DNA from 4 places in the Paenibacillus sp. DCT19 genome. Region 4 is predicted to be linked to each of the others. Evidence: riboswitches for the same ligand, from Rfam matches in the RefSeq annotation. Region 4 holds a riboswitch; each other region holds the start of a gene.
What was found. Region 4 has a riboswitch for cyclic di-AMP ahead of DMB88_RS10365 (C40 family peptidase). Riboswitches for the same ligand answer to the same signal wherever they lie in the genome.
Positions count from the first base shown of each region.

Region 1 (7,575 bases), 680 kb from region 4:
CAACTCAAGTAGCTACGCCTGAACTGGAATAATCCGGAACACTTCCCTACAATCACCCTTTTGTGATCTTATCCCCCAAACAAAATATCCAGAATCGTGCCTACCTGTCCTTGTTTTTTTCCCTTGAGCACATCCGGATCAAACACCTCTACATATCCGCAGGAAGTACACGTGATGAACAAATAATGATTATGCTGGATATCAAATACTTTGCTTAAACCTGCTCCCGACATCGACACTTCTTTAATATCACAATCGGTTCCTCGGCACTTTGAACATACAAACCGCCTTTCGATCATCTCTTCAATACTCATTTTTGCGTTCCCCTTTTTAGGATAGCTCACATGAAATAAGAGAATAATTATGTAAAAGAGTACGCTCCTGACCCTACAATCTCCTGCACCGTCAGCCAATTTAATTAGAGAGGCTACTCAAAACTGAAATAGAAAGCCCTGCCGATTACCAGCAGGGCTTGTCTTATATAGCAGATCGATATCAGATATACCTGCTATTTAAATCAAGTCTTTTCCTATAAGTATTGGTTAGACTACATTTAATACAACGTCGATATTTCCACGAGTTGCTTTGGAGTATGGGCAGAAGTCATGAGCTTTGCGAGCGAGATCCTCTGCTTGACTATGGTCTACGCCTGGCATACTTACATCCAGACGCACAGAAAGTTGGAATCCATCATCCGAAGGGTCTTTACCAATGGATACATTACTTGTTACAACCACATTCTCCAGCTTCACACCTGCTTTGCGCGCCACGTTAGCTAGTGCACTTTCGTAACATGCTCCATATCCCGCTGCAAAGAGCTGTTCAGGGTTCGTTCCCTCACCGCCAGAGCCACCCAGTTCTTTAGGCATTTTCAGATCATGCTGAAGTACGCCGTCCGAAGAAGTTACTGAGCCTGTACGTCCACCTTTAACTGTTGCTGTTGCTGTATATAAAGCTTCCATTAGAATCTCTCCTTCACTTTGTTTTTTTGCTGCCTACAATTCATTTTAAACTTCTGGCTCATTTTGAAACGCATATTGGATTCATATGTTAGATTCATATTCAGCTTGTACATCTTTCTCAATTTCATGCAAATAACGCTCAAAGGCTGAAATTTTTGATCGATGGGTAATATAAAGATGCGCACGATGGGGACATCGGCTTATTTTTGTGTTAATACATAAAAGTTGCACTAGACAAAAATTATTGAAGGAGTACAATGTAAGTATAAACATAAAAATTTAGATATATCACATATCACATGTTGTCACATCATTATTTCAAAGTCAGGTGATTATTGTATGAGTAAAAGAAATCCGTTTAACGCCCCTTCCAGAGAATCACTATCCACGGCTGGAATGGCTCCTTCCCTCGGGGAAGCTCACAACTCCATGAAGGTTCCTCAGAACGCAGCTTGGTGGAAAAAATTCCTCGCCTTTGTTGGCCCAGGCTACTTGGTAGCTGTTGGATATATGGACCCCGGCAACTGGGCAACAGATATCGCAGGTGGTTCACAGTTTGGTTATACACTACTGTCCGTAATTCTGATCTCGAACCTGATGGCTGTTGTGCTGCAATCACTCGCGGGTAAGCTCGGGATCGTCACAGGACGCGATCTAGCTCAAGCCTGTCGTGAACGCTTCAGTATGCCGGTGGTTATTATGCTCTGGGTACTCTGCGAACTTGCCATTGCAGCCACCGATCTCGCGGAAGTTATTGGTTCCGCTATTGCCTTGAAGCTGCTGTTCAACATTCCGATGTTATACGGCGTGATTATTACAGCTGTGGACGTACTATTAATCTTAGTGTTACAGAATAAAGGCTTCCGTGCGCTCGAAACCCTTGTAATTGTGCTTATGGCGACTATCGCCCTTTGTTTCGGTATTGATCTGTTCTTGGCAAAACCCGATATGGGCGGAGTGCTTCACGGTTTTGTACCTAGCACTGAAATCCTTCAGAATCCGGCTATGCTCTATATTGCCATCGGTATTATTGGAGCTACCGTCATGCCGCATAACCTGTATCTGCATTCCTCCATTGTGCAGACACGTCAGATCGAACAGACACCGCAGGGTAAAAAAGAAGCCATTCGTTATACAACGATGGATTCCACGATTGCACTTACACTCGCGCTGTTCATCAACGCAGCGATCTTGATCGTATCAGCGGCAGTATTCCACAGTGCCGGTATGACACAGGTTGCCGAGATTGCAGATGCTTACCATCTGCTCACACCTCTGCTTGGTACCACTGTTGCAAGTGTTCTCTTCGGCGTTGCCCTGTTGGCATCAGGTCAGAACTCGACACTTACCGGTACTCTCGCTGGACAGATTGTTATGGAAGGGTTCCTTAACATTCGAATCCCTGCATGGTTGCGACGTCTAGTCACTCGCCTGATTGCAATTATTCCTGCCGTAATCGTGACCGCTATCGCAGGAGAGCACGGAACAGAGGAACTGTTGATCCTAAGCCAAGTCGTACTTTCCTTACAGCTTCCTTTTGCGGTTATTCCGCTGGTCATGTTTACGAGCGATAAGAAGAGTATGGGTGCATTCGCGAACAAACTGTGGTTGAAAATTACGTCCTGGATCATCGCTGCAGTCATCGTTGTCCTGAATGTGTACCTCATTATTCAGACCATCGCGCTGTTTTAATTCAAATAAAAAGAGCCCACTCATCCAAGTGAAATGTTCACTTGAAATGGGTCGGCTCTTTTTTTATCCTTTTCTAGAACGATATGCTCTAGTAGGGTCATCAGCTATAAATCTTATTTTGGAGTATATCTCCTAGTCTTGATCTGGTAGAAGCAAAGGAAGAAGCTGCTCTAGATTATCAACTGTCCAATCCGGGTGATCCTGATCTTCAAGCTCAGGCTGGAACCGTCCATACCCCTGTAAAATGCGTATCGTTCGCATTCCAAGCTTCTTCGCGGGAACGATGTCATTATCGATGCGATCTCCGATCATAACCGCTTCCTCAGCCTTGCACCCTGCTTGCTTCAATGCCACCGCATACAGTTCACGATCAGGCTTGGACACTCCTTCTTCAGCTGAGCAAGCAAGCACATTCACATACTTACGCAATCCGTAACGCTCTAACCGTTCCTCCGTACCTGGACTCTGATTAGCAATGATGCCAATGCGATAAAACCGTGACAGTGATTTGAGCACTGAACCTGCGCACGCATAGGGCTGCTCAAGCTCTTTGCGAAACTTCAATTTAGCCTGAATCTGCTCTCTATGCTGTTCATCGCTAATCAACGTGCGTATCGCCACTTTCATTGGCCACGGCTCGTAGTTTCGGTAACAGGTGACAAATATCTCCCGCACAGTCTCGATCTGCACCGGATATCCAAGCGCACAGGCTTCTCTCACGAACTGACCGATAATATCGTCTACAGGCTCCCATTCGTCTACTAGCGTATCTCCTACATCGAAGAACAACCATTTTAACCCACGTACATCCGGCACATCTATTCCTCCTTGTCAGCTATGGGAAACTCTTGCTGCATCCCCTGAACAATAAAAAAAGAAGACCCACTTCATGCATGAGTCTCCTCAAAATTCCGTTTACCATTTGTTCATAAGTTTAATGATCTATTATTTCAATTATATCAGGCACCTGACAAGGGAGCAATCATCGGTTGCAGCATCAACCGTTAAGTAGGAAGCCTACTTCTCCGTTTAATGAATAGACAATCCGATCGGCACCCATGCCTCGATAAATTCCTTTTGGATGGCTCTGTTCAGTAATCACACACAGTGACTTAGATGTCCACGAACGACAGATCTGCAAATAACGGCAGGTCAAGTTGAGACTATTCTCGAAAATAAAAACATTGCCTACACTGCTCTGAGGCAAAAACCATTTTTCAGCCGCAGCCGTGTTCATGCGAATGACATGCTCTACCCCGAACTTCCGGAGTTTCCGCTCTTCCCCTGCACTGTTGGTCAGAACGGCAAACGGCATTTTTTTGTACATCAATAGTTTGATAAATTTGCGCCCCGCTTCGTTCGGAGCAGTTACTAAAATCATCTCATTATCCATCATTCGTTCCTCCCTTAGCGTGAAAAGACAACAAAAAAGAAGCGTGGGGACCAAGGCCTCCCGGACGCTTCTTAAAGAATCCATGGCAAAAACACCATGAACCAGCGTACGGCTTGTTGCCTCTCCCTTTAACGCTTACGAGGTTAGCTGACGGATTCGGGCGCGAGAGTCGCCCTATTTCCGGCTGTTACCGGAAAATTCACCCCATGGATCCATACTGCCCTAGAACAGCGCATCCTTTTGGTTCCCCCGTTTTCCACCCATGAATGAATGGAAACTCAGCGATTAAAACATCGTTCTTACATCATGACTGATTAGATCGATATTATCGTTTGTTTCGTTTTTTCATGTACAATAGAAATTAAATTAGAAATTACGATATGAATCATACACCGAGGTCATGTTGATGTAAAGTGTACACAGATCACCGAATCGACGGATTTATGCCGTTTCAACCCAATGATATCGCTTACAACATATTTTTGCTACATCCATCTCCTCAAAGCTCTCTAATTCTCGTGATCACAGAAATCATCTGCCTATTCGTCCCTATGGAGACCGATTCGAACTCCCAAATGCACCAAAACTAGAATTATCTAATATTAGTTTTGCATTATTTAATTGCAACCAATATAATAGATATATACGAAATAGGATTAATTCATTCGATACTGGAGGCGATTTTCATGACCGTTTATGAATACAAAGTAAATACCCTTCGAGGCCAAGAACAAGAAATGTCTCAATACCGAAACAAAGTGCTGCTTATTGTGAATACTGCTAGTAAGTGTGGACTGACACCACAATTCGAAGGACTGCAAGAGCTGTACAATAAATTCAAAGACCGCAATTTTGAAGTCCTTGGATTCCCGAGCAATCAATTTGCACAGGAAAAGGGCTCATCCGATGATATTGCTGAGTTCTGTCAAATGAACTATGGTGTAAGCTTCCCGATGTTCGAGAAGATCGATGTCAACGGATCGAACGCTCACCCCCTGTTCCAGCATCTCACCAAAGAGGCTCCAGGCCTGCTCGGCTCCAAAGCAATCAAATGGAATTTCACTAAATTCCTAGTAGATCAAGACGGACGTGTCGTAAAGCGTTACGCACCCAAAACAACTCCTGATCAGATTGAAGCTGACATCGAGAAATTATTGAAATAAATTGAACAACCAACAGCCATCTAACCGGAGACCCTAGCGTTAAGCAGGAATTCTCTAGTCGGTGGCTTTTTTTTGCACTCAAGAGCTTATTTTGACATAAGAACTTATGATAGACATTAGAGTGTTCTGTTGAGAGGAGTGATGTGGTATGAAAAACGCACTTATCGATTTACAACCTGTGACTATTGAAAATTGGTATGCATGTACTCAGCTTAAAGTTAAGCCAGAACAGCTTGCTCTATTTCCTGCACCTGTCGTTTATTGGATTGCGGAATCTAAATATGTTAGCGAATTCGAATTACGATTGCCGGAAAATTGTACGAATCGTTAGGTTTTATGCGAATTAGTGAAAAGGTCATCGATGGCGAAATTTTACGTCTGCTTCAAGTTTGATCTTTGAGAACTGAACAACATTCTTCAGGCTTAATGAAATTAGAATAAAATAAAACGTTAGAAACAAAAAAAGAAGCTTCCATGTTCGGAAGCTTCTTCTTATCTTGCATTATGATGCGGTCGAGAGGACTCGAACCTCCACGGGCATACGCCCACTACCCCTCAAGATAGCGTGTCTGCCATTCCACCACGACCGCATGTCGTAAATTATCGGCAACAAAATTGATTATACAGGGTTTCATTATAAAAGTAAAGCACTTTTTAATTTCAGTTATTTCACACGATATTCCACCTCTAACTGCATGAATCGTCATATTCCCACAGCAGTTGCATATCCTTGAATTCGACCTACTTCCCTTCCAATAAACAAGAATATCATTACGCACTTCAACACATAACTCATTATGTTACTATAATTAACACAATAAAGAAATTTAAATAAAAATAACAAGATTTAATTGACAAAAAGCGGATAATTATGTGATTATATATATCATATAATTCGGATTCAAACTCATAAACAGCATCTAAACGCAATAAAATGTTATATATATTAACATTTAACGAACATAGGAGGCGAAAGATTGTGAACCGTGGGAATAAGCTGCTCGATTATGTCAAACTGCTTGATTCCTCTATTCAAGTCGGAGGGTTCACTCATTCATTCGGCATGGATGCACTTATAGCAGAAGGATCAATCCGTGACGTAGCAGACCTGGAATCGTTCATGCGTTGTCAATTGCATCCAAGCATTGTCCGCCTTGAAGGAATGGCGATTAAGGGAATCTACAGCGCAGCAGATCAGAAGGATACATGGCGAACAGCTCTTATTGACAAACTGGTTCACGTCCAGCGAACCCCTCCAGATCTCAGGGAACAGTCCTCCGCTATGGGCAAACGGTTAATCAAGCTTGCTCAAGCTCTCCATCCCTGGATCGACTTCAGAAAACTCGAACACACGCTGTCCACCTATAATTCAGTTGGATGCCTATCCACTGTTCACGCCTGGATTAACCACCACCTTGATATCCCCGTCGAGGAGGCGGTACTCGGTTATCTCCACTCAGCCTCAAACGCATGCATAATTGAAGCCTCGAAAGCCCTCCCCTCGATCGTCAAAACATACAGGAACTGCTGGTTCACCTGACCGCAGACCTGGAGCATGAATGGAACACCGTTAGCGCCTCCGCTGCGGATGAACCAACTCAAGCAACAACGACGTCAATGAAGTCTCTATTCCCAAGCTTCCACATGCTTGGAGCCGGGTTACACGCTTTCAAAGCATAACAACTCACTTACGCATCCACGCACCATACGCAACACACACCTCTAATTGAACAAAAACACGCCGCAACTCCTTTGTTGGCGTGTTTTTTTGCGATTCATTTATGGATGAATTTGCGAATTTACGTCATTTTAAATCATAAAATACACTTATTTCCGTCTTTTTTAATTGTTACATGACGCAATAACGTATATAATGTAATATACAGCTCGCATCTCCCTACATTTTACCCGAAAAAGGAGCGACTGAATACTACTTTTAACCTAGGGGTGAACCCTTTTGAACAAAAAGAAACCCGTGACCCCATTCGGATGGGCTATCAAACGCCGTTTAACCGAACTCCAGATGGATCAGAAAACATTTTGCGAACAACACGACATTCCACCATACCGTCTATCGAATCTAATTCACGGCACACGCAAGGCTACCCGATTCCGCAATCAGGTCGCAGATATTTTACAAATTCCAGACGATCTCCGCTAGCAGAGCACCATGTCTTATGCGCCAACTGACCACAAGGAGGGTTTCACACAATGAGTTACTTAACAACCGATCTAGAGAAGTTATCTTATCAATATATGCGCCACCAGCTCATTATTGTAGATCACCATTGGACTATTCGTAGCTGCAACAACGCTTGGCAACAAGGACTTGGCCAATTGCATGACTACATGCACTTACCAGCGT
Region 1 covers NZ_CP029639.1:1,606,698-1,614,272, reverse strand. Annotated here, with positions in the region: gene DMB88_RS07065 (zinc ribbon domain-containing protein) at 69-314, opposite strand; gene DMB88_RS07060 (organic hydroperoxide resistance protein) at 543-962, opposite strand; gene DMB88_RS07055 (Nramp family divalent metal transporter) at 1,359-2,654, shown strand; gene DMB88_RS07050 (HAD family hydrolase) at 2,787-3,470, opposite strand; gene DMB88_RS07045 (hypothetical protein) at 3,652-4,050, opposite strand; cyclic di-AMP (ydaO/yuaA leader) riboswitch at 4,165-4,341, opposite strand; gene DMB88_RS07040 (glutathione peroxidase) at 4,734-5,210, shown strand; gene DMB88_RS07035 (hypothetical protein) at 5,359-5,541, shown strand; tRNA gene DMB88_RS07030 (tRNA-OTHER) at 5,719-5,800, opposite strand; gene DMB88_RS07025 (urease accessory protein UreF) at 6,190-6,750, shown strand; gene DMB88_RS30900 (hypothetical protein) at 7,168-7,371, shown strand; gene DMB88_RS07015 (hypothetical protein) at 7,422-7,575, shown strand, end outside.
Region 1: it holds a riboswitch for cyclic di-AMP, as region 4 does, so the genes downstream of both, DMB88_RS07045 (hypothetical protein) here and DMB88_RS10365 (C40 family peptidase) in region 4, are expected to answer to the same signal.

Region 2 (7,575 bases), 2.3 Mb from region 4:
GCTGGAGGCTTTTGACGAATCAAACGGCACTTTGTTGTTTTATGAGTCACCTCACCGCATTCGTAAAACACTATCCTATTTGGAAGAGATCTTGGGTGATCGTCCTGTAGTTTTGGCTCGAGAATTGACTAAGCGCCATGAGGAGTTTGCAAGAGGTAGCATCCGAGAATGTATCGAATGGCTCGAAGAGCATCCACCACTTGGAGAGTACTGTCTTCTGGTTGATGGGATCAAGGAGCATGAACGGAAAGCAGAACGTGAAGCATGGTGGCAACAGCTTTCATTGGAAGAGCATGTAGCCCATTATGAGTCCGAGGGTCTAGGTCGTAAGGATGCGATGAAGAAAACGGGTACAGATCGAGGGTTAACGAAAAGAGACGTGTATAACGCTTTATTATAAATCCAGCCAAATCTATGTATCGAGTGACATAAAAAAAACCTTAAAGCAACCTTAATTGGAAACTTAAAGAAATATTAAAACGGAGATGCGGTGGAAAAAAATTTTATAAATGAATCAATGGTATGAGTTATGAAATTGATTCAGGTATATGGCATCAATAGTTAATCTATGTGTTGTCATATTGAATCCACCGCTTACTTCGAATGTGCCTCAAGAGGCAAGACAAGTAGGCTTCTTTGGGTAAATAGACAAAAAAAGACCTTCCAGCGGTGGGGTTCACACCGGGAAGGCAATCAAGGAATATAAAAAGGTTAGAAATAACAATTGAATAAGTCCATTATACCTGATATTTCTTATTTTGTCACAGGTGCAGGGATCTCGGAAATACATTCGTTACAAACAATTTTACCTTTGAAGTAAGTTACGTTCTCAGCATTACCACAGAAGATACAAGCTGGCTCGTATTTTTTCAACATGATGCGCTCACCATCAACATAGATCTCAAGAGCATCCTTTTCACCAATACCCAGCGTACGGCGCAATTCGATTGGAATAACTACCCGTCCCAGTTCGTCGACTTTTCTTACAATACCTGTTGATTTCATCATTATAATCAGTGCTCCTCTCAGCTACTTATCATTGTCATTATTCGACATTATTTTATGTTTTATGATACCCATCATACCAACGATTCCCAAAACAGTCAACCTTAAAATTAGCTTAAAATTAAGGCTGTTTTTGATAAAATTAAGATGGGTAAGGGATTAGAAGCTATTTTTCACATTTAAACACGAAAGTGAGCTTTGTCGATTTGGAAAACATTATAACCCCTGTGTTCGACAACATTCGACAAAGTATGTCGAATCAATGTTGGATTTCGGGGCGGAAACGACAAAACAAAATAAAATAAACTAAAAGGAGTGACAATTATGGAACAGCGTTTAACGGAGGAAAAGGTATTCAAAGATCCCGTACATAATTATATCCATGTGCAAGACCCGATTATCTGGCAGTTGATTAATACCCCCGAGTTTCAACGCCTACGTCGGATTCGCCAACTAGGTACATCGTATCTGACTTTTCATGGAGCAGAACACAGCCGCTTTTCTCATTCGCTAGGTGTGTACGAGATTACACGTAAAATTATTTCACAATTTGAAAGAAGTCATTATTCGGATTGGCCGAAAGAGGAGAAGATTGTGGCTCTCTGTGCTGCCTTACTACATGATTTGGGACATGGCCCATTCTCTCACTCCATTGAAGAAGCATTTGATATGAATCATGAAGATTGGACTTGCCGCATCATTATGGGCGATACCGAGGTAGGGGCCATCTTAAGACGGTATGCGCCAGATTTTCCAGAGAAGGTTGCATCGGTGATACAAAAAACGTACGAAAAACCTATTGTGGTCAATTTGATTACAAGTCCACTTGATGCTGATCGCATGGATTACTTACTTCGCGATGCGTATTTCACAGGTGTTAACTATGGTACGATTGACCTTGATCGGATTTTGCGTATGCTCCGTCCCTACCACGGACGAATCGTGGTCAAGGAGTCGGGTATGCATGCTGTGGAGGATTACTTGATGTCTAGGTACCAGATGTATTGGCAGATCTACTTCCATCCAGTTACCCGCAGTTCTGAGATTATATTGCGTCAAATTTTTAAACGAGCTAAAACGCTGGTGAAGCAGGGATTTAATTTCCGTTTCATGATTGATCCTTTGCCCCAGTTGTTTGAAGGTGAACTTGCTGTTCATGAATATCTGCAACTGGACGAAGCATTGATCCAAACGGCATTCATGCAATGGCGCAAAGAAGACGATGCTGTTCTAAGTGAGCTCTGCGAACGATTTATGGATCGCAGATTATATAAGTATGTAGAGGTAGAACAGATCGATGTAGAGACGATTGAAGAGATGCGAGAAGCTTTCGCCAAGGCAGGATTAAATCCTGAGTATGATCTAGAAATTGATTTTCCGACCGATCTTCCGTATGATGTGTTTCGTCCGAATGAATCGACGGATAAGCAAATCTTGTTGCTTGATCGGCAGGACCAGCTGCACGAGCTATCAGAGGTTTCCGATATTGTCCGTTCAATCAGTGGCATTCATCGTGGAAAGCATCATCTATACTACCCACAGAACAAGGTTGATGCCATTCTTCATGAGTTGCCATCTCATTTGCGCCCCTACTTCTCATGATTTGGGTGGTGCGGCTTTATGCCAAAGTAGCTATGCTAAAAAGCATTTCTAACCTGAGATGTTCTCATGATACAGTAATCTGCTTTAATGGAGAGGATATGTAGATCGACATAATTTTGTAATCTTAGGTTTTTTTATAAAATTATATTTCCCTAAACAGATCTACATATAGAGTATGTTGTCGCTAATTCAATCCACATATTGTAGGTAGTTAGGGTCAAATCGTTTAAAAAAAACCTTTATAAGCCCATTTTATCTAACTGAAAAATTCACTTTTTTAAAAAAAATTTAATCAGATATGATTGCACGTGCATAAGCGTGAATACACTATTCAATTTATTCTGATTCGACAGAAAGGGAGAACGAAACATGATGTTATTCGACACCCATACCCATCTAGATGCGCCCCAATTCGACGAGGATCGTGAAGCTATGATCAAGCGGGCTGTTGATGCAGGGATTAGCCGCATGATTAATGTCGGTTTTAACCGAGAAACAATTCCATCCACTATGAAATTAGCCGAGACATATGACTTTATTTACGCAGCTGTTGGGTGGCATCCGGTGGATGCAATCACGATGCAAGAAGGTGACTTGGAATGGATTGCATCTTTATGCAAGCATGAAAAAGTCGTGGCGATTGGCGAGATTGGTTTAGATTATCATTGGGATACGTCACCAAAGGATGTACAGCAGCGTGTGCTTCGACAGCAGATTGGACTAGCTCGTGAGTTGAACATGCCCATCGTCATTCATAATCGGGATGCACATGAGGACATTGTAAAAATTTTGCGAGAAGAAAGGCTGGAGACGTTGGCGGAGTAATGCACTCCTTCTCAGGTAGCTGGGAAACCGCGAAACTATGTCTTGATCTAGGATTTCACCTCTCATTCGGAGGGCCAATTACGTTCAAAAATGCGAAGCAACCCAAAGAGGTACTGGAGAAGGTTCCGATGGATCGATTTTTCCTTGAAACAGATGCTCCTTATCTGACTCCACATCCATTTCGTGGTAAACGAAATGAGACAGCGCATGTACGTCTGGTTGCAGAAGCAGCTGCGGAAATTAAAGGCATTTCGCTAGAGGAAATTGCCGCAATAACCACCAAAAATGCCATGGAACGATTTGGTATTCGTTAAAAAATGGAGCAAATGGGATGAAAAAGTGAGCTAGACGGAGGTAATTTGCTTTTTGATCCAAATAAATCAAGAATATTACAATATTTTAACCAAATATTTAGAAAAACGTACTTGAACAACGCTTTACAACATGCATCGAAACAGGATATCATCTTTTCAGTGAATTGTTGTGCGGAAAATTGGACAGATGTTCGGGGGATGAACAAAGGGACACTTTCCGATGAACAACATTACTTTCATGAATCAATCTCGCTGAGTCTCCGTTATCGGAGAGCGGGGGAACCAATAGGGCTTAAACATCGGTGAATATAGCCGGTGCGCATCGTTCGCTGACCCAAAAGCAGCGGAATGATCTGCGAAGCCACTATTTGATTTCTTCTTTGGGTCTCGGGGTGAATTCAAGGGCGTCCGCCATGAGCGGGTGACCGGAGATAGGGCGGCTCTCTTTCGCCCGAACCCGACAGCTAACCTCGCAAGCGGAAAAAGAGAGGCAACCTCGTGCATGAATTTCCGATATTCAAAATCATTCGGAAGCCACGAAAGAGTCCTCTTACACTCTTTCTTTGGCTTTTTTTGTTTTTGAATAAAAGAAATACTGTCATCATACGGTAAGTATTCAGGAGGATGACATCATGTTGCGAAGATTGATTCATGGTGCAGAACCGGCTAGGTTGGTCTAACCCGTGTTCTGTAGAAAATCAGGTATAGTCGCGTCAAAGACATCATGCATTACTCTAGACGGCGAGGCTATGAAGGAGGACGGAGAAGTGGGCACATTCCAAACAGAAGAGACCCATGAGTCACGATCATCCAGTAAGTCTTTCGCGTTACGGTGGAAGCATGAGAACATGCGTCAAATGGCATTGATCGCGATATTCTCAATTGCGCTTACAATCATGATCTTGTTAGTCGTTTATGGTCAGGCCGGGAAACAAATTTCGCTGGTTATCGATGGCAAAGCTCAGGCGGTAGAGACTCGTACAGGAATGCTTCAAGAATTGTTAGAGGAGCAGTCAATCACAGTCAGCCCTCACGATCAGGTATCCATGCCCTTGAATGGGGCGATTGCAGATGGAGACCGCATCGTTATTGAGCGGGCCATTCCAGTAAATATTACGGCAGACGGAGACACCAAGACTCTGTATACAACCGATGCATCGGTAGAAGAGGTAATTCAAAAGTCGGGTATTGAAATTGCAAGCGATGATAAAGTTTACCCTGCACTTGGAACTTCAATCAAAGAGGATATGAAAATCCGTGTAGTGCGTGTAACAAAGCGTACAGTTGATGTGGAGCAGCCCATCGCATTCAAAGTCATCAAAACGGCTGACCCTAGCTTGTACAAAGGTGACAACCGCGTCATCGTAAGTGGTAAAGAAGGTACACTCGTACAACATATTGAGAAAGTGTTCCAAGATGGAGAATTAGTCTCCAAGAAAATGGTAGGCAAGTCGGTATCGACCAATCGCGTAGATAAGGTCATCGCTGTCGGAACCAAAGCTAAACCTGTACCTGTCGTGAAGGAGCCTGAAATCCAGACGGTATCAGCTAGCACTTCGAAGACAAAAACAGCAACAAAAACAGCATCATCGAACTCGGATAAATCTTCTGCCTCGGGCAGCAAAGTTATTACCGTTTCAGGTACTTCTTTTAAATATTCTAAAGTCCTCAAAAATGTGTCTATGACGGCATATTCTTCTGAAGAGCCTGGCATTGGCACCAAAACAGCCTCCGGTACTCGGGTAACAGAAGGTCGCACTATTGCGGTCGATCCGAAAGTCATTCCCATCGGATGGTGGGTATACATTGAAGGTCTCGGCTTCCGTCGTGCCGAAGATACGGGCGGAGCTATTAAAGGTAATAAGATTGACGTATATTATGACAGTGTGAAGCATGCCATTAACTTCGGACGTAAAAAAGGTAAAACGGTCTATGTGATCGGTCCGGTGAAGCCGGAAGCAAACTAAAATCGTTTTACTTTGAAATGGGAATGCTATAAAATATAAGGCATGAATGATTCATGCGGAATATGCGGCGGGAGGGTCTGAATTCAGTCTCGCCCGCCGTTTGCCAGAGAAGAGGGATATTCCTCTTCTTTTTGCGTTAGAAAGGAAGAATTGGAACATGATAAAAGAAGTGATCGTGGTTGAAGGACGTGACGATACGGTGGCGATAAGGCGCGCCGTTCAGGCGGATACCATTGAAACAGGCGGCTCAGCCATTAATCAGCGGATTCTAAAGCGCATTGCACTTGCTCAGGAGCGAAGAGGTGTCATTGTCCTGACCGATCCAGATCATGCTGGCGAGCGGATACGGAAAATTATTGCCAATAAGGTACCAGGTTGTAAGCACGCCTTCATTCCTGAGGCTGACGCAACGCGCAAAGGAGATATCGGGGTCGAGAACGCTTCGCCAGAAGCTATTCGCCATGCCTTAGCACGTGTGCATACGTCCTATGAAGGAGCACCGAGTCTGATTGATTGGGAGGATCTGATCGCTGCTGGGCTCATTGTGCATCCCCAGGCTGCCGCACGTCGCATGGAGATGGGGAATATACTCGGCATCGGATATTGTAACGGGAAGCAGTTTCACAAGCGGCTAAGTGTGTTTCAGATCACCCGAGAAGAATTCTCTGCCGCATTATCGCAAATCGAATGTGAAGGATTGTGAAGTAAATGAAGGGTATGGAAGAGACGTTGGAGATTGCAACACCCAAGCGAACCAAAGAAATTATTCAGAAGCATGGATTTTCATTTAAGAAGAGCCTAGGACAGAACTTCCTAATTGATCAAAATATATTGAACAAGATCGTTAACGCTGCAGATTTGGACGAGTCCAAAGGTGCACTTGAGATCGGGCCGGGAATCGGAGCACTAACGGAGCGGCTTGCTAGGGTTGCAGGACCTGTAACGGCAGTAGAGATTGATCAGCGGCTCTTGCCGATCTTAGGTGAAGTGATGGAGCCTTATCCCAATGTACGGGTTCATCATGGTGATGTATTGAAGCTGGATCTGGAGGAGTTATTCCGAACGGATTTTGGTCAAGTGGACAAAGTCAGCGTTGTTGCGAACTTGCCTTACTATGTGACAACGCCGATCATGATGAAGCTACTGGAAGAAAAGCTGCCCGTGGACAGCATCGTGGTCATGATTCAGAAGGAAGTAGCTGAACGTATGGCTTCTGCACCTGGTTCCAAGGACTATGGCAGTCTGAGTATTGCCGTACAATACTACAGTGTGCCTGAACTTGTCTGTGTTGTTCCACCAACAGTGTTCATCCCACAACCTAATGTGGAATCGGCGGTTATTAAACTCAAGGTTCGGGAACAACCTCCAGTGCAGGTGCCAGATGAAGCACACTTCTTCGAGGTGGTACAGGCCTCTTTTGCACAGCGGAGAAAAACCATTTCCAACAACCTAAAATCTCGCTTTTTTACAAAGGATAATCGGGAGCAGGCTGACCAATTATTGGAGCAGGCCGGCATTCAGCCATCTAGACGTGGCGAGACTCTCAGCTTGGAGGAATATGCAACGTTAAGCACGGTGATGTGGGAAGCTGGAGTTCGTGCAGCGCTATAGGCATTTCCAGTACAGGCGACTCCTTATAAACAGGTCTTCTTATGAAATTGATCTGTAGAATTGTAGGTTTGCTATGTAATGTATTTAAATTCGGATGAACCAATCCGGGTTCTAGCCCATACGATGGGGTAGAGGTGATTATGTTGATGAATATCGGAGACTTGGTCGTTCGAAAGTCATACGGTGGAGATGTGACTTTTCGGGTGGAAGGCCTTCAGGTGGACAGTGCCGTCATTAAAGGTACCGAGTTC
Region 2 covers NZ_CP029639.1:29,546-37,120, forward strand. Annotated here, with positions in the region: gene rsmI (16S rRNA (cytidine(1402)-2'-O)-methyltransferase) at 1-400, shown strand, start outside; gene DMB88_RS00135 (AbrB/MazE/SpoVT family DNA-binding domain-containing protein) at 754-1,008, opposite strand; gene DMB88_RS00140 (HD domain-containing protein) at 1,330-2,607, shown strand; partial or broken gene DMB88_RS00145 (TatD family hydrolase) at 2,977-3,746, shown strand; cyclic di-AMP (ydaO/yuaA leader) riboswitch at 3,987-4,241, shown strand; gene DMB88_RS00150 (resuscitation-promoting factor) at 4,514-5,713, shown strand; gene rnmV (ribonuclease M5) at 5,871-6,416, shown strand; gene rsmA (16S rRNA (adenine(1518)-N(6)/adenine(1519)-N(6))-dimethyltransferase RsmA) at 6,422-7,324, shown strand; gene yabG (sporulation peptidase YabG) at 7,471-7,575, shown strand, end outside.
Region 2: it holds a riboswitch for cyclic di-AMP, as region 4 does, so the genes downstream of both, DMB88_RS00150 (resuscitation-promoting factor) here and DMB88_RS10365 (C40 family peptidase) in region 4, are expected to answer to the same signal.

Region 3 (7,575 bases), 2.2 Mb from region 4:
ATGTAGGCTGCTGGGTTGTTGACCAGATTAATTACGGGAGCATGCTTCAACATCATACCGAATACAAGTGAAGCGAGTCCCAAAACAAGTCCAATAATTGTTGAAATGTTCATCATACACCTCATCCATGAGATAAAATTGAATCCTTTCAAGCGGCTATATTCGGGCTTCCGGACGAACGTAGAGCCGCAATTCGTTTAAAGCTTGGCACTCTTTTGGATTGCCAAAACATTTAAAACGGTCATGTATAGTATTTATCGACCAATAGGCCTTTTTTTTTAAGGGTTATTTTCAGGTATAATAAGATGAAATCAGCTCCTTAGGGGCCGAATAGGAGTGAAAAGCCAATGGGCGTAAAGCATGGACGGGATTATGAAGGAATATTGACAGATTTAACACAGGCTCTCAGTCGCATACCGGATCGGTATGTTTTCTTTGAAATGGATTCGGAAGAATGGGGCAGATTAGGCGAGACGGAGCAGCTTGAAGTCGATGAGGCACTGGCAGAGGATCTGTTCTATGCGCTAGGTGAGGAATCGGTCATTCCAGTTGGTAGCGGGGTGGTCATCCATGATAAGGATCAGCATCGGATTCATATTTTGATTGGAGAAGAAGAACTCACCTTTGTACCGCTAATTTAGTTTGCACAGAAACGTTAATTCAGGGCCATATATCATGGGAGATAAACCCCTGAAATCCTTATGGTTATTGGCTCTACCGTCGTTTGATAGATTGGATTTTGAGGCTTGTCCATGGTAAGATGATAGTCGTGAAACGGCGAATCGCACTGCGGTGAACCAACCGTTTGGGGCTAATCGGTAGTGCCAAAGGTTTCGTTGGTAGCATAGATGGATACGGAAGTAGGGCGATGTTTCCATCGTATGGGGAGGAAGATAACGTATGGTTTTTTCGCAAGAGGAAGTCGAAGCTCATCTAGGAAGGCTTGAAGGCTGGGAACTAGAGGAGGGCCGATGGATTGTCCGCAAATTTGTATTCTCTAACTACATGAAAGGAATTGCATTTGTAGACGAGGTCGCTGCGATCTCGGAAGCATTCAATCATCATCCTTTCATTACAATTGATTATACGACAGTCACGCTGCGTCTCACGTCATGGGATGAAGGTGGCATTACATCTGTAGATATTAAGGAAGCTGAGCAATTTAACGAGACATTTGAGAAAATGAGGGCGGAATAACCAACTCGGTTAGGTTCGTCTGTTAGAAATGGGTGAACGGCATGTCAGACAACAATCAGAAACATCCGCTTATCGCTGTCGTTGGTAGCCTTAATATGGATCTTGTCGTCAAAACGGATACGATTCCAGAAGAGGGAGAAACGGTCAGTGGGGAAGAGCTGCACTATCTTGCTGGCGGCAAAGGGGCTAATCAGGCAGTGGCCTCCGCTCGTCTAGGTGGGCAGACAACGATGATTGGAGCTGTAGGCACAGATGTGTTTGGTGAACGCCTGCTTCATAGCTTGCATGAGAGCGGGGTAGATGCATCACAGGTTCGTGTCATGGATGATACAGCGACGGGTACGGCCTCGATCTGGCTCTCCAATGGAGATAACCGCATTATTGTTATCCCAGGGGCGAATGGGAAGGTAGTACCGGAGATGCTGGAAGAGGCGGATACGGTGAAAAGCCTGACTACAGCCGCAGCGGTGCTGCTGCAGCTAGAGATCCCGCTGCCAGCGGTCACCCGCGCCGCTACAATAGCGGCAGAAGGCAGCGCACTGGTGGTGCTCAACCCGGCTCCCGCGGTGCCGGGTCTGCCCCAGGAGCTCCTGCGGTGCGTTGACGTCGTCACGCCGAACCGCAGCGAGCTCGCCGTGCTTACCGGCCGGGATCATCTCCGGCCGGAAGACCTGGATGCGGCGGTCGCAGAGCTCGCCGCATCCCTCGGGGCCGCCGTCGTTACGACGCTCGGCCCCGAGGGGGCTGTGTACGCGGCAGCGCCTGATGGCCGCGTACAAGCAGGGCGTGCCGGCGCGAGCCGTGCGCCCGGCTACGCCGTAAGCGCCGTCGATACGACCGGCGCTGGCGACTGCTTCAACGGCGCGCTGGCGGTAGCCCTTGCGCGCGGCGAGACGCTTGACGCGGCAGTCAGCTTCGCTATGGGCGCGGCTGCGCTATCCGTGACGAAGCTGGGTGCCCAGTCCGGAATGCCGTCTGCAGATGAAGTAGAAGCATTTCTTGCGCAGCAGGCAACGAGCAACTGAGTACATCGTCAATGTGTGCAAATACAGAGAAGAGGCTGTTACCCCGGGTAAGGAGGTAATAGCCTCTTCGTTCATCATTTACTTTTTCTCGGCGAGCCACATCGCAATGTTGGCAATTTCTTCATCTTGCAGTCGATCCTTGAACGCAGGCATGCCGCCTTTACCTTTGACGATCGTGGAGTAGATCTTCTCGACGTCATCCTGACTTCCGATGTTCGCAAGAGCCGGGCCTACGCCCCCTTGAAGCTGATCCCCATGACAGGAGATACAATTGGCTTTTACCAGTGCTTCAGCCTGTCCGGCATCCATTGTGACTTCCGGCATAGTTGGTTTAGCTTCTTGTGCAACCTCTTCTTTTCCTGGAAGCGTAAACATTAAAATAATAGCTAACGCGCACGCTGCAAAAAATACCCCGCTCATGATCCATTTGTGCATCCCTTATGTCCCCTCCAGAATGAAAGATCATCTAACTGAAACTGTCCATATCATTATAACGGAACTATCCACGACATCATAGCATTTTGTGGTAATTTTTTGAAACTTATCATATGAAACCATGAATGTGCTTAACTCTTAATGATCCTGTAAGTTAACGAGCTCCTGCATACACCATACAATAAAAAGGCTGCAAACCGGTAGGGGTTTGGCGTTCGTATGTATCTTGGGTGATAAAACCGACCTTTTCATAAACCCGAATGGCTCGGGTATTCCAGGTGAGAACTTCTAAATCAATTTCGTTTGAAGGATTCCTTCGGATCGCTTCTTGTACAATCGCAGACACAAAATCCACGCCTTGTCCATGACCGCATCGTTCGGGATGCATACCCAGCCCAATTCGGGTAACACCCACAAGTGGAAAGAACTGTGCGAATCCACAAATCTCATCATGCTTGTCAAAAATGACAGCATATTGATCTTTCCGTAGCTGCACATCCCCAAATTCGACTTCAAGTGCCTTCATCTGCTCCCAAGGAAGCCAACTATAAATATTATAAGGCGGGTCGTAATGCCAACTGCATATCTGCTGTGCGTGTTCCTCTTCCATAGGTTTAACGTGAAACGTCACAGAAGCTTCGTCCATACTTCCTGCACGCTCCTCTCATTTGTAGGATAGGTACCTCTTCAAAACGGACAAGCTCCTGAAAGGTGATGGATCGATCCTACAGATCATGTGTAAATGTATAGATATTCCTAACGCTACTCTACAGAACGTGGTGTCGTTTTGGCAAGTCTTCGTAAAATAGAAAAAAATTGAAACAAAAGATTGGTTTATTACGTTTATATTACAATAGGATGGGTAAAAACATCTTAAGGGCACGGACGAGAAAGCACAAAAAAACCGCCGGAACCATTCCTGCGGAGAATGGATCGGGCGGTTCTGTTATGCTTGGTTACAGTATGATGTTGCTCAGCTTGTCCTTAGTCACGTGCGAGTGTTTCATATGCTTCCGTGCTCATAATACGTTTAGCGCCAACATAACGGTTAGCCCAGTAGTTTTCGCTCAATGCGCTGATCGTAACGCCTTTGGAAGAAGAAGAGTGTGCGAACTTACCTTCTCCAACGAAAATACCTACGTGTGAAATTCCACTGCCAGAAGTATTAAAGAATACCAGATCGCCAGGTCTCATTTCTGAACGGGACACAGAGTCACCCATTTCGAATTGGGAGCTTGATTGGCGAGCCAAATCAATGCCAAGCTTGTCGAATACATACCGTGTAAATCCAGAGCAGTCAAAGCCGTTAAGCGTTGTTCCTCCGCTTTTGTATGTAGTTCCCATTGCTGAGTCGATTACTTCATCCATTTTTGAATCTGCGAATGCGCTGCCAGCTCCAAGTGATAATGCAAATGTGAGGCTAAGTACAGCTGCGGTTAGTTTCTTCTTGAACAAGAGATATACCCCTTCCAATGCCTGCGAGGTTAGCTTAAGGATTCGGTTGAAGGTCCCCTATGATCCCTCTGTAGCAAGATCAATTCACCCATAACTGGTTCCCCCGCTTCCCAGGTGCTAGGAATTTGGCTATGCTAGTTGTGCACCTGTGAAATCAAGAAATGACGATTAAATTTTAAGTAGTTACAAATATGAAGGTAAAGATTACAAAGTTGTTACTAAAAACTCACTGCGATTATTGTAACAGAGGAACACTGCTTTGGCAACGTTTAGCAGTAAAATTAGCAAAAAAAACCTCGACCTTTGACGGGGAAAGGTTGAGGTTTGCTTTTGTGAAGCGCTATCATCGCGTTTATGTGACATGGAGATGGTAACAAATTTTAACCTGTTTGAATCAACCTCTAGTCGACTTGGACTGCCATAAGCGGAAATGGGCACATATCTTCCATAGAGACATGAGACAGCGAGCCAGCGGATACGTTTGCTGTAATATAAGGCCAGCGAGGCCTGTTAAGAACCATGATGCTGAAGTGAAGGCACCGAAGAGAAGCAGATGCAGCCCTCCCAGAAGCACAGCGATGCCAATTACAGACACGATATGACGAAGTGCGATCCATAGAGCGTATAATATACCGTGTGCCCGGTCTTCGCCATCTGGAGCTGATGCACCGAACTGCATGTATAACATTACATGGTGAATAATCCAGCCGTACACGATCCACAGGGCGACATATGGAATGCCAGGCAGTAACAGTTGTAATGAATGGAATCCATCCATTAGAATGGCGTACAGTTTTGGTACAAGCCAGTAGGCGGGTAACAGCATCAGCAACGTTCTTATGAAGTGCAACAGTAACATCGGTTTCCATAACACTTTGATGCCACGGACAAAAGGAGTTCGTTCCTCAGATTGATTAAAATGCTGTAATGAATACAACAGCCCTGCTTGGATGAGGGGAGTGATTAGCATGCGTAACAGTAGCATGGCTCCAAGAATCCATAGATACCGATGAACCTCAGGATGAGTAGAGAGACTCAGTTGGCTCTCCATTTTGAACAACAGCGTACTGAGCTCTCCAGCATCCGTGACAGGATACCGAAGCAGCAGCGGGACTACTGCGGACTGCACTAACCGATAGATAAAGTATCCCCATACTAATTGATAGATAAATAGTAGTGCGGCTATGAACATGTGCTGACGGACGAGAAACCAGCCTTCACGTATTTTTGCTTTCACTGTCTCCACCTCACCATGACAGACTTCCGAAAATAGCTTCTATAAGCTTGGTCGTGCTCAAACTCCAGCGGAATTTAGTTGGTTCGTCCAATTTGGCTTTTAGGAAATTGTCCATATGACGGTTCTCTAGTACCACGGTGTATAGAGGGTCGGTCATGGCCCAAGAAACCGGAGAAGTATAGGTAAGCTTATAGGTGACTCGATCCTCGTTTCCGTTCCACTCCTTGTTCACGATATGCCCATCCTCGAACACAATTCGTACAGGAACCTTCATATAATTGCTTCCCTTTTTCTGAATGGTCACAGAGGATTCATACACCTCTTGATCACCCTTCTGAATCGGAGTTACGCTGATTTTCTCTACAGCGAAGTTTGCCATCCCATCGCCATATACATATTGATCAAAGTACGTAGACCATGAAGTGCGAGTAACTTGTTCCACGACCTTTTGGAAATCTGCTGAAGTGGGATGTTTGAAACGGTACTTCTTCACATAGGTAGAGAGAATGCGTTCCATTGTTTTGGAGCCGACTTGTTGTTCGATACCGAGCAAGACAAGCTTACCTCGTGTATAGACATTTGCTGCATAATGGTTCTGTGAATCAAATTTCCATGCTTCCTGTGTCAGTGGGGCGGGAGACGTGATCAAGCCTGCTTGAACAGGTAAGTTAGGGATTAGGCCATATTCTTGCTCCATTAATTTATCCTCTGCATAAGAGGTGAATCCCTCGTCGAGCCAAGCCTCCTCGAATTCATTGCTGGCGAGCATACCATAGAAATACTGATGACCAATCTCATGCACGACGGTTCGTTCCAGATCATAACCGGGTGTCGTATCATCCGCCCCGAAGGCAGTCACCAACGTTGGGTATTCCATGCCGCCTGCACCATTTCCGGTTTTCGGAGGAACGACGATTGAGAGTGTGGAGTATGGATAAGTGCCAAACCATTTGCTGTAATTCGCCAAAGCTGCCTTGGCAGCATAGAAGTAACGTTCTTTTAGATCCTGGTGTGCTGGGTCAAGATACAGTTTGATCCTTACTCCAGGAACATTGGGTGCAGAGAAAGGCTCCTCGGCATAAACAAAATGAGGTGAGGCCGCCCATGCAAAATCATGGACATCGTCGGCATAGAATTGATAGATTTTTTCTTTATTCTTCACAACCGCTTGCTGTGTTGGAAATCCTGTTGCGGCTACCTTGTATGATTCCGGTACTCGAATGCGCACGCTATAGATACCGAAGTCGGCATAAAATTCGGAATTTCCGTGATATTGGTGCAGATTCCACCCCTCGGTTGTCCGGCCTCGTCTACCTGTAGGCTCATAAACGCTAATTTTGGGAAACCATTGCCCTGCCATTACAAAATCGTCTGCGGTTCCCATGCGTGCAAAAATTTTGGGTAGCTGTACTTCAAATCGAGTGTGCAGCGTTATGCTCTCCCCGCCCTTCACCGGTTTGGGCAATCGGATTTTGATCAGAGTTTTATCTTTTATATTGCCGTCATCCGGCTGTACGTATTGCATGCGATGTAACAGCGACAGACCGTCTTCTGTTTTCATCTCCGTGATCTTCATGGAGCCATAACCGTCTGAGGGCATAACATCCCCGCGAAGCTTCCCACCAGACTCCTTCATAAAGCTAGTGTCTGAAGAGGAGAAAGCATTGGGATACAAGTGGAAATAAAGCTCGTTAACCGTTTTTTTACCTGGATGAGTCCAGGTTAGTGTCTGTGTTCCCTGTAACACATTTCCGTCCACCAACTTCACATCGATGTGATATTCCACCACACGGTCGCTGAACACTTCAGCCGTCGGGGTCTGCACGCTTTCTGGAGGTGCGGAGGTTTGAGTTTTTGCTGGAGGCTTGCCCACTTCTGGGGCGAGCACAGGCAATTCGGATGTTATGGAGCGATTGTTAACCAGCGTAATCCACGCTCCTGCAATAAGCACACACAGGGCGAGGAATGCGGTGAGCCAACTCTTGGCGCGTCGTGGAATCATCGTTAAATACCTCCCGTTGACAAGCATCTACAGCATGTATATGTTTGCAATGGGACGAATATTAGTTAAAATATTTGTATCAACCCTTGGAGGCTATAAACATGGAACAAAACGAGCAAAACGGCAAAAAACAAATTGCCTTGAATATCGTTAGTGCAAAGAGCAAACACAAAGGTTTCGGTGCGGGTTCTATTGATCTGAATAACTTATCCCCGGTCATTATT
Region 3 covers NZ_CP029639.1:110,586-118,160, forward strand. Annotated here, with positions in the region: gene motA (flagellar motor stator protein MotA) at 1-113, opposite strand, end outside; gene DMB88_RS00505 (hypothetical protein) at 348-641, shown strand; gene DMB88_RS00510 (4a-hydroxytetrahydrobiopterin dehydratase) at 901-1,197, shown strand; gene rbsK (ribokinase) at 1,239-2,222, shown strand; gene DMB88_RS00520 (c-type cytochrome) at 2,301-2,657, opposite strand; gene DMB88_RS00525 (GNAT family N-acetyltransferase) at 2,812-3,303, opposite strand; gene DMB88_RS00530 (C40 family peptidase) at 3,642-4,112, opposite strand; cyclic di-AMP (ydaO/yuaA leader) riboswitch at 4,116-4,253, opposite strand; gene DMB88_RS00535 (carbamoyl transferase) at 4,507-5,349, opposite strand; gene DMB88_RS00540 (M1 family metallopeptidase) at 5,360-7,351, opposite strand; gene DMB88_RS00545 (YwhD family protein) at 7,453-7,575, shown strand, end outside.
Region 3: it holds a riboswitch for cyclic di-AMP, as region 4 does, so the genes downstream of both, DMB88_RS00530 (C40 family peptidase) here and DMB88_RS10365 (C40 family peptidase) in region 4, are expected to answer to the same signal.

Region 4 (7,575 bases):
CTAAACGTCTTAGATATGACAAATATGCTGCGTACGCTCAGCATCTGAATGACTTTGTTACGTACATGAGAGATAACGGTGTCAACCTGTATGCGATCTCGGTACAAAATGAACCGGATTACGCGCATGATTGGACCTGGTGGACACCACAGGAGATCCTTCGTTTCATGAAAGAAAATGCAGGATCGATCCAGAACACCAAAGTCATGGCTCCAGAGTCCTTTCAATACCTAAAAAACATATCTGACCCAATCCTGAATGATCCACAAGCGCTTGCTAATATGGACATTTTAGGAGCGCATTTATATGGTACTCAAGTCAATAATTTTGCATACCCTCTCTTCAAGCAAAAAGGTGCCGGCAAAGAACTGTGGATGACGGAAGTCTATTATCCAAACAGTGATAACAATTCTGCTGACCGCTGGCCGGAAGCTTTGGAAGTCTCCCATCACATGCACAATGCAATGGTAGAGGCAGATTTTCAAGCATATGTATGGTGGTACATCCGTAGACAGTACGGACCGATGAAAGAGGATGGCACGATTAGCAAACGCGGTTATAATATGGCTCATTTCTCCAAATTTGTACGTCCAGGCTATCTGCGAGTGGATGCAACGAAAAACCCCGATACCAATACGTTTGTATCTGCTTACAAAGGAGATAACAAGGTCGTCGTTGTAGCGATTAACAAAGGAACCTCTGCGACCAGTCAGCGATTTGTCCTGCAAAATGGTAACGCGTCTACTGTATCCTCATGGGTAACGGATAGCAGCCGTAACCTGGCTAGCGGAGCACCGATCAATGTGTCTAATGGTGCATTTACTGCACAGCTTCCTGCCCAAAGTGTAACCACATTTGTAGCGGATATCACCGGATCAGGTAGTGGTAACACAAGTGGCACAACGTATGAAGCTGAAACGGGAACTACGTTAACTGATGCTCTAATTGAAACAATCTACCCTGGTTACACAGGCTCTGGCTATGTTAATTTCAACGCATTGACGAATTCTGCCATTGAATGGAGTAACATCAACAATGCTACAAGTGGCACCAAAAACGTAAAGTTTCGTTATGCGTTAGAGAGTGGTACACGTAACCTTGATGTGTTCGTAAACGGCACAAAAGTGATCAGCAATACACCCTTTTCAGCAACGGGAAGCTGGTCTACGTGGGGTGAGAAAACCATTCAGGTACCCATGAATTCAGGCTCGAATACCATAAAAATCGTAACGACAGGCACCGAGGGGCCAAATATCGATAATATTACAGTTACGGCATCATAATACGGGTTTGGATCAACTTATGTGGCAAAAAATTGCCCAATCCTCCATTTTGATCGATTGTTGTAGTACGCGATAGCATGGATGGACAAGCTGTGAGATCCGCATATCAGTCCGTAAATAAAAAATATAAAAAGGTTCCCCGCTAGACGAATGTCTAACAGGGAACCTTTTTATTTGATGCGGTCGAGAGGACTCGAACCTCCACGGGGGTTAGCCCACACGGACCTGAACCGTGCGCGTCTGCCAATTCCGCCACGACCGCATATGATGATCTCCGTGACTATGTATCTCGGCGACAAAAAATAATATATCACGCAAGCACTTACATGTCAACATGAAATGCTCATAAAGAAGCCCGATCCAGATATTCCATTCCGGATCGGGCTTCTCGTGATTGGGATCTCAGCACTAATTCGTGCCCGTTTAGAAGTTAAAGCAAGTTACAGCTTGGATGGCCAGTTGCCATACCATGCATAACCGCCTCTTCTTTCTTTGTCAATATCGCTTAATTTATATTTTACGATACCGTCACGACCGATAAAGATCGGTTTATCCGTTCCGACTTCATAGAAACGAGCCCAGATCGGTGCAGCTTTGGAGTCAGCAATGATTTTGCTGTCCCCATTAGCTCTCTCATACCTGTAACCTGTAATTTTCACCTTGTTAAACCAAGCTTCTGCTCCCTTGATGGATGCAGTAATTTTGGCGTTGGAAGGTCTCGTTTTCAGGAATTTAACAATTGTTACACTCTCTCCAGCAGTTAATGATGGCACTTCATAGATTCTTGCACCTGCAGGCTTGAGTGTGCTGGAATCATGTTGTTGTCCCCACGCTGTCAGCTTGCCACCTGAAACCACCTGAGTGTTCAAAATAGCATCTACACCTTTAGCAACCGCATTTTTACTACGATTGGCGAGATTGCTGTCGATAAACGAGAAGTCACCTTTGCGTGTCGCTACTTCATCCAGCATGTACATTACATTTATCATTGCATCGTCATTATAAGTGATATGTTTATGATAACCGGAACTTTGATAAACTTGAGGCCATCCACCATTGGAATACTGCATATTCAGCAAAAAGTTAATGCCTTTAATCGCCGCAGCAGAATAACGTGGGTCGTTTGTCTTTTTAAACTCTTTGGCTAATCTTCTAATTTCTGAGTATGTAGCTTTATTATCGATTGTAGATTTCGCCCACTCACCCGTTGTTTGCTTATATTCTTTTCTCCAGCCACCGTCCGCTTGTTGGTTCTTCAAGATATCAGATATACTTGCTGTCGTTCCTGAAGCATCAGCAGCAGATACAGTGTTAACGGGTTGGATTACCATACCTACCGCAGAAAATACCATCGAAAATGCCAAAACTAATGTGACTAACTTTGTTTTTGTACTCAAAATGATAACACACTCCCTTTTATTAGAATCATTCATTTTCCATCATTCTACTTACTACTTTCCTTCTAATTACACGACCATCCACCACCACCTTAATTTGAATTAAAATATAACTACTATATTTTTATCCAATATGTGGATTGGATAGAACGATCTTATGCAAAAAAAATATCTTTGTCAATTAATGCAACATCTTGTAACATTCCTCGATTATTGTATCTATGAGAATAGTTCAAACTGCACATGACAAAGTTCGAATGATATACAACCCTGTTTGGATTTGAAACACATATTACTTTTTTGTAATCAGTTGCATCTTTATTTCGTGTTTCTTCTTCATAAAAATCGATAGTTCCGTTAACATTGGGCGATAAAGAAGGTATTAAGAAGGGTTTGACATTTACGCATATATGCAATATAGTTTCAAAAGGTTACAAAAACTTAATTATTCAATTGCCGAGTTTCATGTTTGAAAACGGGGGAACCATTTTGGGTGAATTATTCTTATACATAGGAAATATAGGGAACCTTCTACCGAACCCTTAGCTAACTCCGTAGGCAACGAAGGGAGAACATTGATTTTGAAAAAACTTATCATCTCCATTTTTGGAGCAGCAGTACTATTTACTTCAGGTGCAACAAGTACAGAGGCAAGCACAATCAATACAGTTGTTAATAACATGACAGGCATTCCGTACAAATGGGGCGGTACAACCATGGCCGGCTTCGATTGTTCTGGATTCATGAGATATCTCTTTGATAAATATAGTATCAATTTACCTCGCACTTCCCAGCAGCAAGCCAAAGCAGGAACACCAGTATCCAAAGCGAACCTTCGCACAGGAGATCTTGTTTTCTTCAACACAATGGGCAATGGCGTTTCACACACAGGCGTTTATATCGGTGACGGCAAATTCGCACATGCTTCAAGCAGCAAAGGGGTTAGCATCACCAAATTGTCCAACCCTTACTTCAAAGACCGTTATGTCACAGCCCGCCGGGTAACTGGGCAGTTTATGTATAATAAAATGATTGGAAAAATATAATACAACTTACTGTAAACATAAATAAGGACCTATTTCCGTAGCATTATGCCAAGGAATAAGTCCTTATTTTCATTTCTTTAACTTCATCCTGCTTTAGTGCAGCGCCTTTTGTACGCGCATTGCCCCCTGAGACAGTGCATGTCCACCGCCTACGGCTCCTGCAACAGCTATAGTCTCCATAATCTCCTGATCAGTAGCGCCCTTCGCACGAGCTTCCTCCACGTGATAGAAGGTACACACTTCGTTATTGGCAAATAAGCCAATGCCCAAGGCAATTAATTGTTTTGTTTTGGCATCAATGGCTCCAGGTTGAAAGCATTCTCCGGTAAACTCATGGTAAGACTTCACCACTCCTGGTAACACATCGCTCAATTCACCAATCTGATCTTTATACGCATGAACCTTCTCATTCATCAATGTCATATCATTGCACGCCCTCTCAAAGATAGTTCCCAATTCCTTCACTGTAACTATCCTTTCTCCTGAGCGATTCGTTTATGCCTATGGAATGATGGTAAATCCCGTTAACTTTCTTTCTAATCGCTAAGTGGACTCTGGCGCGGCTCGCTGAACAACTGATAGCGATAACTACGATCGAGCTTAACCACACGCCGATTCTGCCGACGAATGAGTACCTGCTCTCCATCCCAAGCAACAACAATTCCTGTTACATCATTGGACTCCAGCTCGTCCCTTACTACTCTAACCTTTTCACCTGACAAACGCAGGGCATCCAGCTCTGTATCACTAATCATGTCTATAGCTCCTATGTTCCAAATTAATTTACAAAAAGAGACCTAAATGACAACTCATTTAGGTCTCACGTGACTGTATTGGACTGTCATGTCATACGAAATGTATGTCCCGACTGAAATTTACCGCTGCGCGTGCTCTTTGCTGTCATTCTTCTCAAACCAAAAATCAAGCACTTTGGCGGACATCACACGTTCTTCAAGGTACTCCACTTGATGCGGTGTAAATTGCTCTTTCCAAGAGAAGGACAACTCTTCACACAAGCCTACAATCGTCAGAAGTTCTGACCAGGCAACATAGCGTTTGTACCAGAAAAATTGAGGATGTTCAATCATATAGGGATAAAGGTCATCGAATTCCGTATGTTTACAATCCAGGGCACGTTCAAAATGAACTTTCGATTCCGCCAGCTTATCAATAAAAAATTGTTCTGTTGCCGCTTGGTTCCCCATGGTGTTGCCTCCTCTCCCTAACATAACCCCATTATAAATGAATTCTGCGGTCATGCAAAGGCATTGTTCAAAAAATAGGCCCTTTTCCTTTAAAATGTCACATTTCGTTATCGTCAAACTGAATGCTTCCATCGTTCAGGGAACGGATACGTACCAGGGCTTCAACAGGAATTCCCTGTTCACGGATGGTTCGTGCTCCTGCTTGAAAACATTTTTCGACCACTACACCGAAGCCAACTAATTCAGCGCCAGAGCGTTCAATAATTTTGATAACGCCCCGAGCTGCATCCCCATTAGCAATAATATCGTCTATGAACAAAATACGATCATTCTCATGAATATATTCGCGAGATACCATAATATCGGTCACAATCCCTTTCGTAAAGGACGGTACACGTTCACAGTAGGCATCAGGATCAGCCAGAAGCGTTTTTTTGCGCCGAGCAAATACAAGAGGTACTCCTAGCTCATGTGCAACAGCAAAAGCAACTGGAATGCCAGAAGACTCCACCGTAATCACGCGTGTCACACCACTTTCACGAAAACGTGAGGCAAACTCACGTCCCATTTCCATTGTCAAACCAGGGTCAATCTGATGATTCAGTAGTCCATCCAATTTGAGCACTTGATCGGAGATGACTACTCCTTCTTCTAAAATACGTTGTTTCAATAATTCCATGATTTGACCTCCCAAGCCTATCCTATGACGTAAAAGTATCATAGATATGACTGTCAATTCAAGCGAAATCAGCTTTATTGTTACTCTGCCTTAGAAATGAACCCCAAAGAGTGAGCTCATTGTCATGAGTTCCAATGGCCAAGCATACCTTGTACCATGGCACCCACATGTCCAAACTATACCGGGGCCTGAGAGGGGAAACGCATGAAACAGGCATTTCGGGTGCTGCAGATCGCATTTACATACATTGGGACGGTGGTAGGTGCCGGCTTTGCAACAGGCCAGGAGATCCTGCAGTTTTTTACCCAGTATGGCAAATGGGCAACGCTCACCATTGGCCTATCCACTATACTTTTTGTCTGGCTAGGCACCAAAATGATGCTCATTGCTCACGATACTGGCTCCCGCTCCTACGAAGATCTTAATAAGCATTTATTCGGCCACAAGGCAGGCAGATGGATCACTTGGATTACCCTTCTCATTCTCATTGGAGTGAACAGCGTCATGTTGGCCGGAGCAGGCTCCGTCTTTGTTGAACATCTCGGCATGCATTACCAGACTGGGTTGCTTGTTACGCTTGTCGGTACTTATCTTCTTCTGGGACGAGGTATCCGAGCCATTATGCAGATGAATAGTATCGTTGTGCCCATGATGCTGCTGCTCTCGCTGCTTATGATTACCAGCACACTCCATCAACCTGGTGCTTCTAGATTTATCACGTTAACGACCGATAAAAGTCTGATACAGGTATGGCTATCCCCACTCTTATACACTTCATTTAATCTGGTATTAGCCCAAGCTGTACTCGTACCTTTAGGTAACCAGATTCATAGTCGAAACATGCTGAAGTGGGGCGGCGTACTAGGCGGAATTGGAGTTGGCTTTATGCTACTCGCAGCTCATTTTGCGATGTCTGCACAAATGCCGGGAATAACACAATTTGAAATTCCGATGGGCAGCATTGCCTTTCAGCTTGGTTGGATGGTTCAGTCCGTTTATGTATCCCTGATTTTCATGGAAATATTCAGCACCTTTGTAGCGGATATTTATGGAATGACACTACAGGTTAGACAACACGTTCGTTTACATCCGCGGGTCATTATGCTGGTTATTATGTTGTTGTGTTACTCACTTAGTCAATTTGGCTTCAGCTCCCTATTATCTATTCTTTACCCCATTTTCGGATGTTTGGCACTCATCTGGGCTTTTAAATTAATTATGGATCGTTGGGGCAGCTTTCGAGGAACAAAAGAAAAATATTAGTTCACTTTGTGACAATGTGAGCTGAATAGACCGACTCTAGGATAATTCATTTATTTTAAGAGTCGGTTTTTATTTTTTTCGATCGTTTAGTTTTAAAAGGTCAATTCAGCGTCATCGCTGTATTATGAAGAACATTCACAAGCTCCTCCGAGGGCTCTGCGTTTAACTTAAAATAATGAACATACTCTTCTCGATCTACTTGATAGCTTACCTTCACGTACAGATCTGTATAAATCTCCAATGTCTCACGATCTACCTTCGATGGATCTAACAAGAACGCCCTAAATAGGGATGCTCCTGTACTTGTGCCATGTGGTGCAATTGTTGGCAGGTTATCAAAGAGGACATTTGATTCGAAAATGTTGGTTGTACCTATTTTACTCAGCATTTGTGGATGAAGATGAAAGCTCATTTGCAGCTGTTCCACCTCCACTTTGGGTTGTTCAATGAACATTTCGTAAATGATATGCTCCACATTTTCCTTATTTCTATAGCTGATCGTAGCTATAATGTTGAAATGATCATTCATCACATCCGTCAAGAACACTTCAGGCTGATACGCAATCTTGCTTTCCATATCACTTAATTCCTTCGCTAGTCCACGATGATTCAGATCAGTGCAGCCAGCAATGAGAAACAGTATTATACTCGCGCAGGCTATAAGAGGTTTAGCAAACTTCTTCAAACTTCCCTTCTCCTTTC
Region 4 covers NZ_CP029639.1:2,288,651-2,296,225, reverse strand. Annotated here, with positions in the region: gene DMB88_RS10380 (glucuronoarabinoxylan endo-1,4-beta-xylanase XynC) at 1-1,283, shown strand, start outside; tRNA gene DMB88_RS10375 (tRNA-Leu) at 1,462-1,545, opposite strand; gene pelA (pectate lyase) at 1,724-2,680, opposite strand; cyclic di-AMP (ydaO/yuaA leader) riboswitch at 3,125-3,256, shown strand; gene DMB88_RS10365 (C40 family peptidase) at 3,262-3,726, shown strand; gene DMB88_RS10360 (carboxymuconolactone decarboxylase family protein) at 3,820-4,149, opposite strand; gene DMB88_RS10355 (hypothetical protein) at 4,263-4,481, opposite strand; gene DMB88_RS10350 (hypothetical protein) at 4,602-4,931, opposite strand; gene DMB88_RS10345 (xanthine phosphoribosyltransferase) at 5,029-5,610, opposite strand; gene DMB88_RS10340 (YkvI family membrane protein) at 5,815-6,873, shown strand; gene DMB88_RS10335 (hypothetical protein) at 6,974-7,558, opposite strand.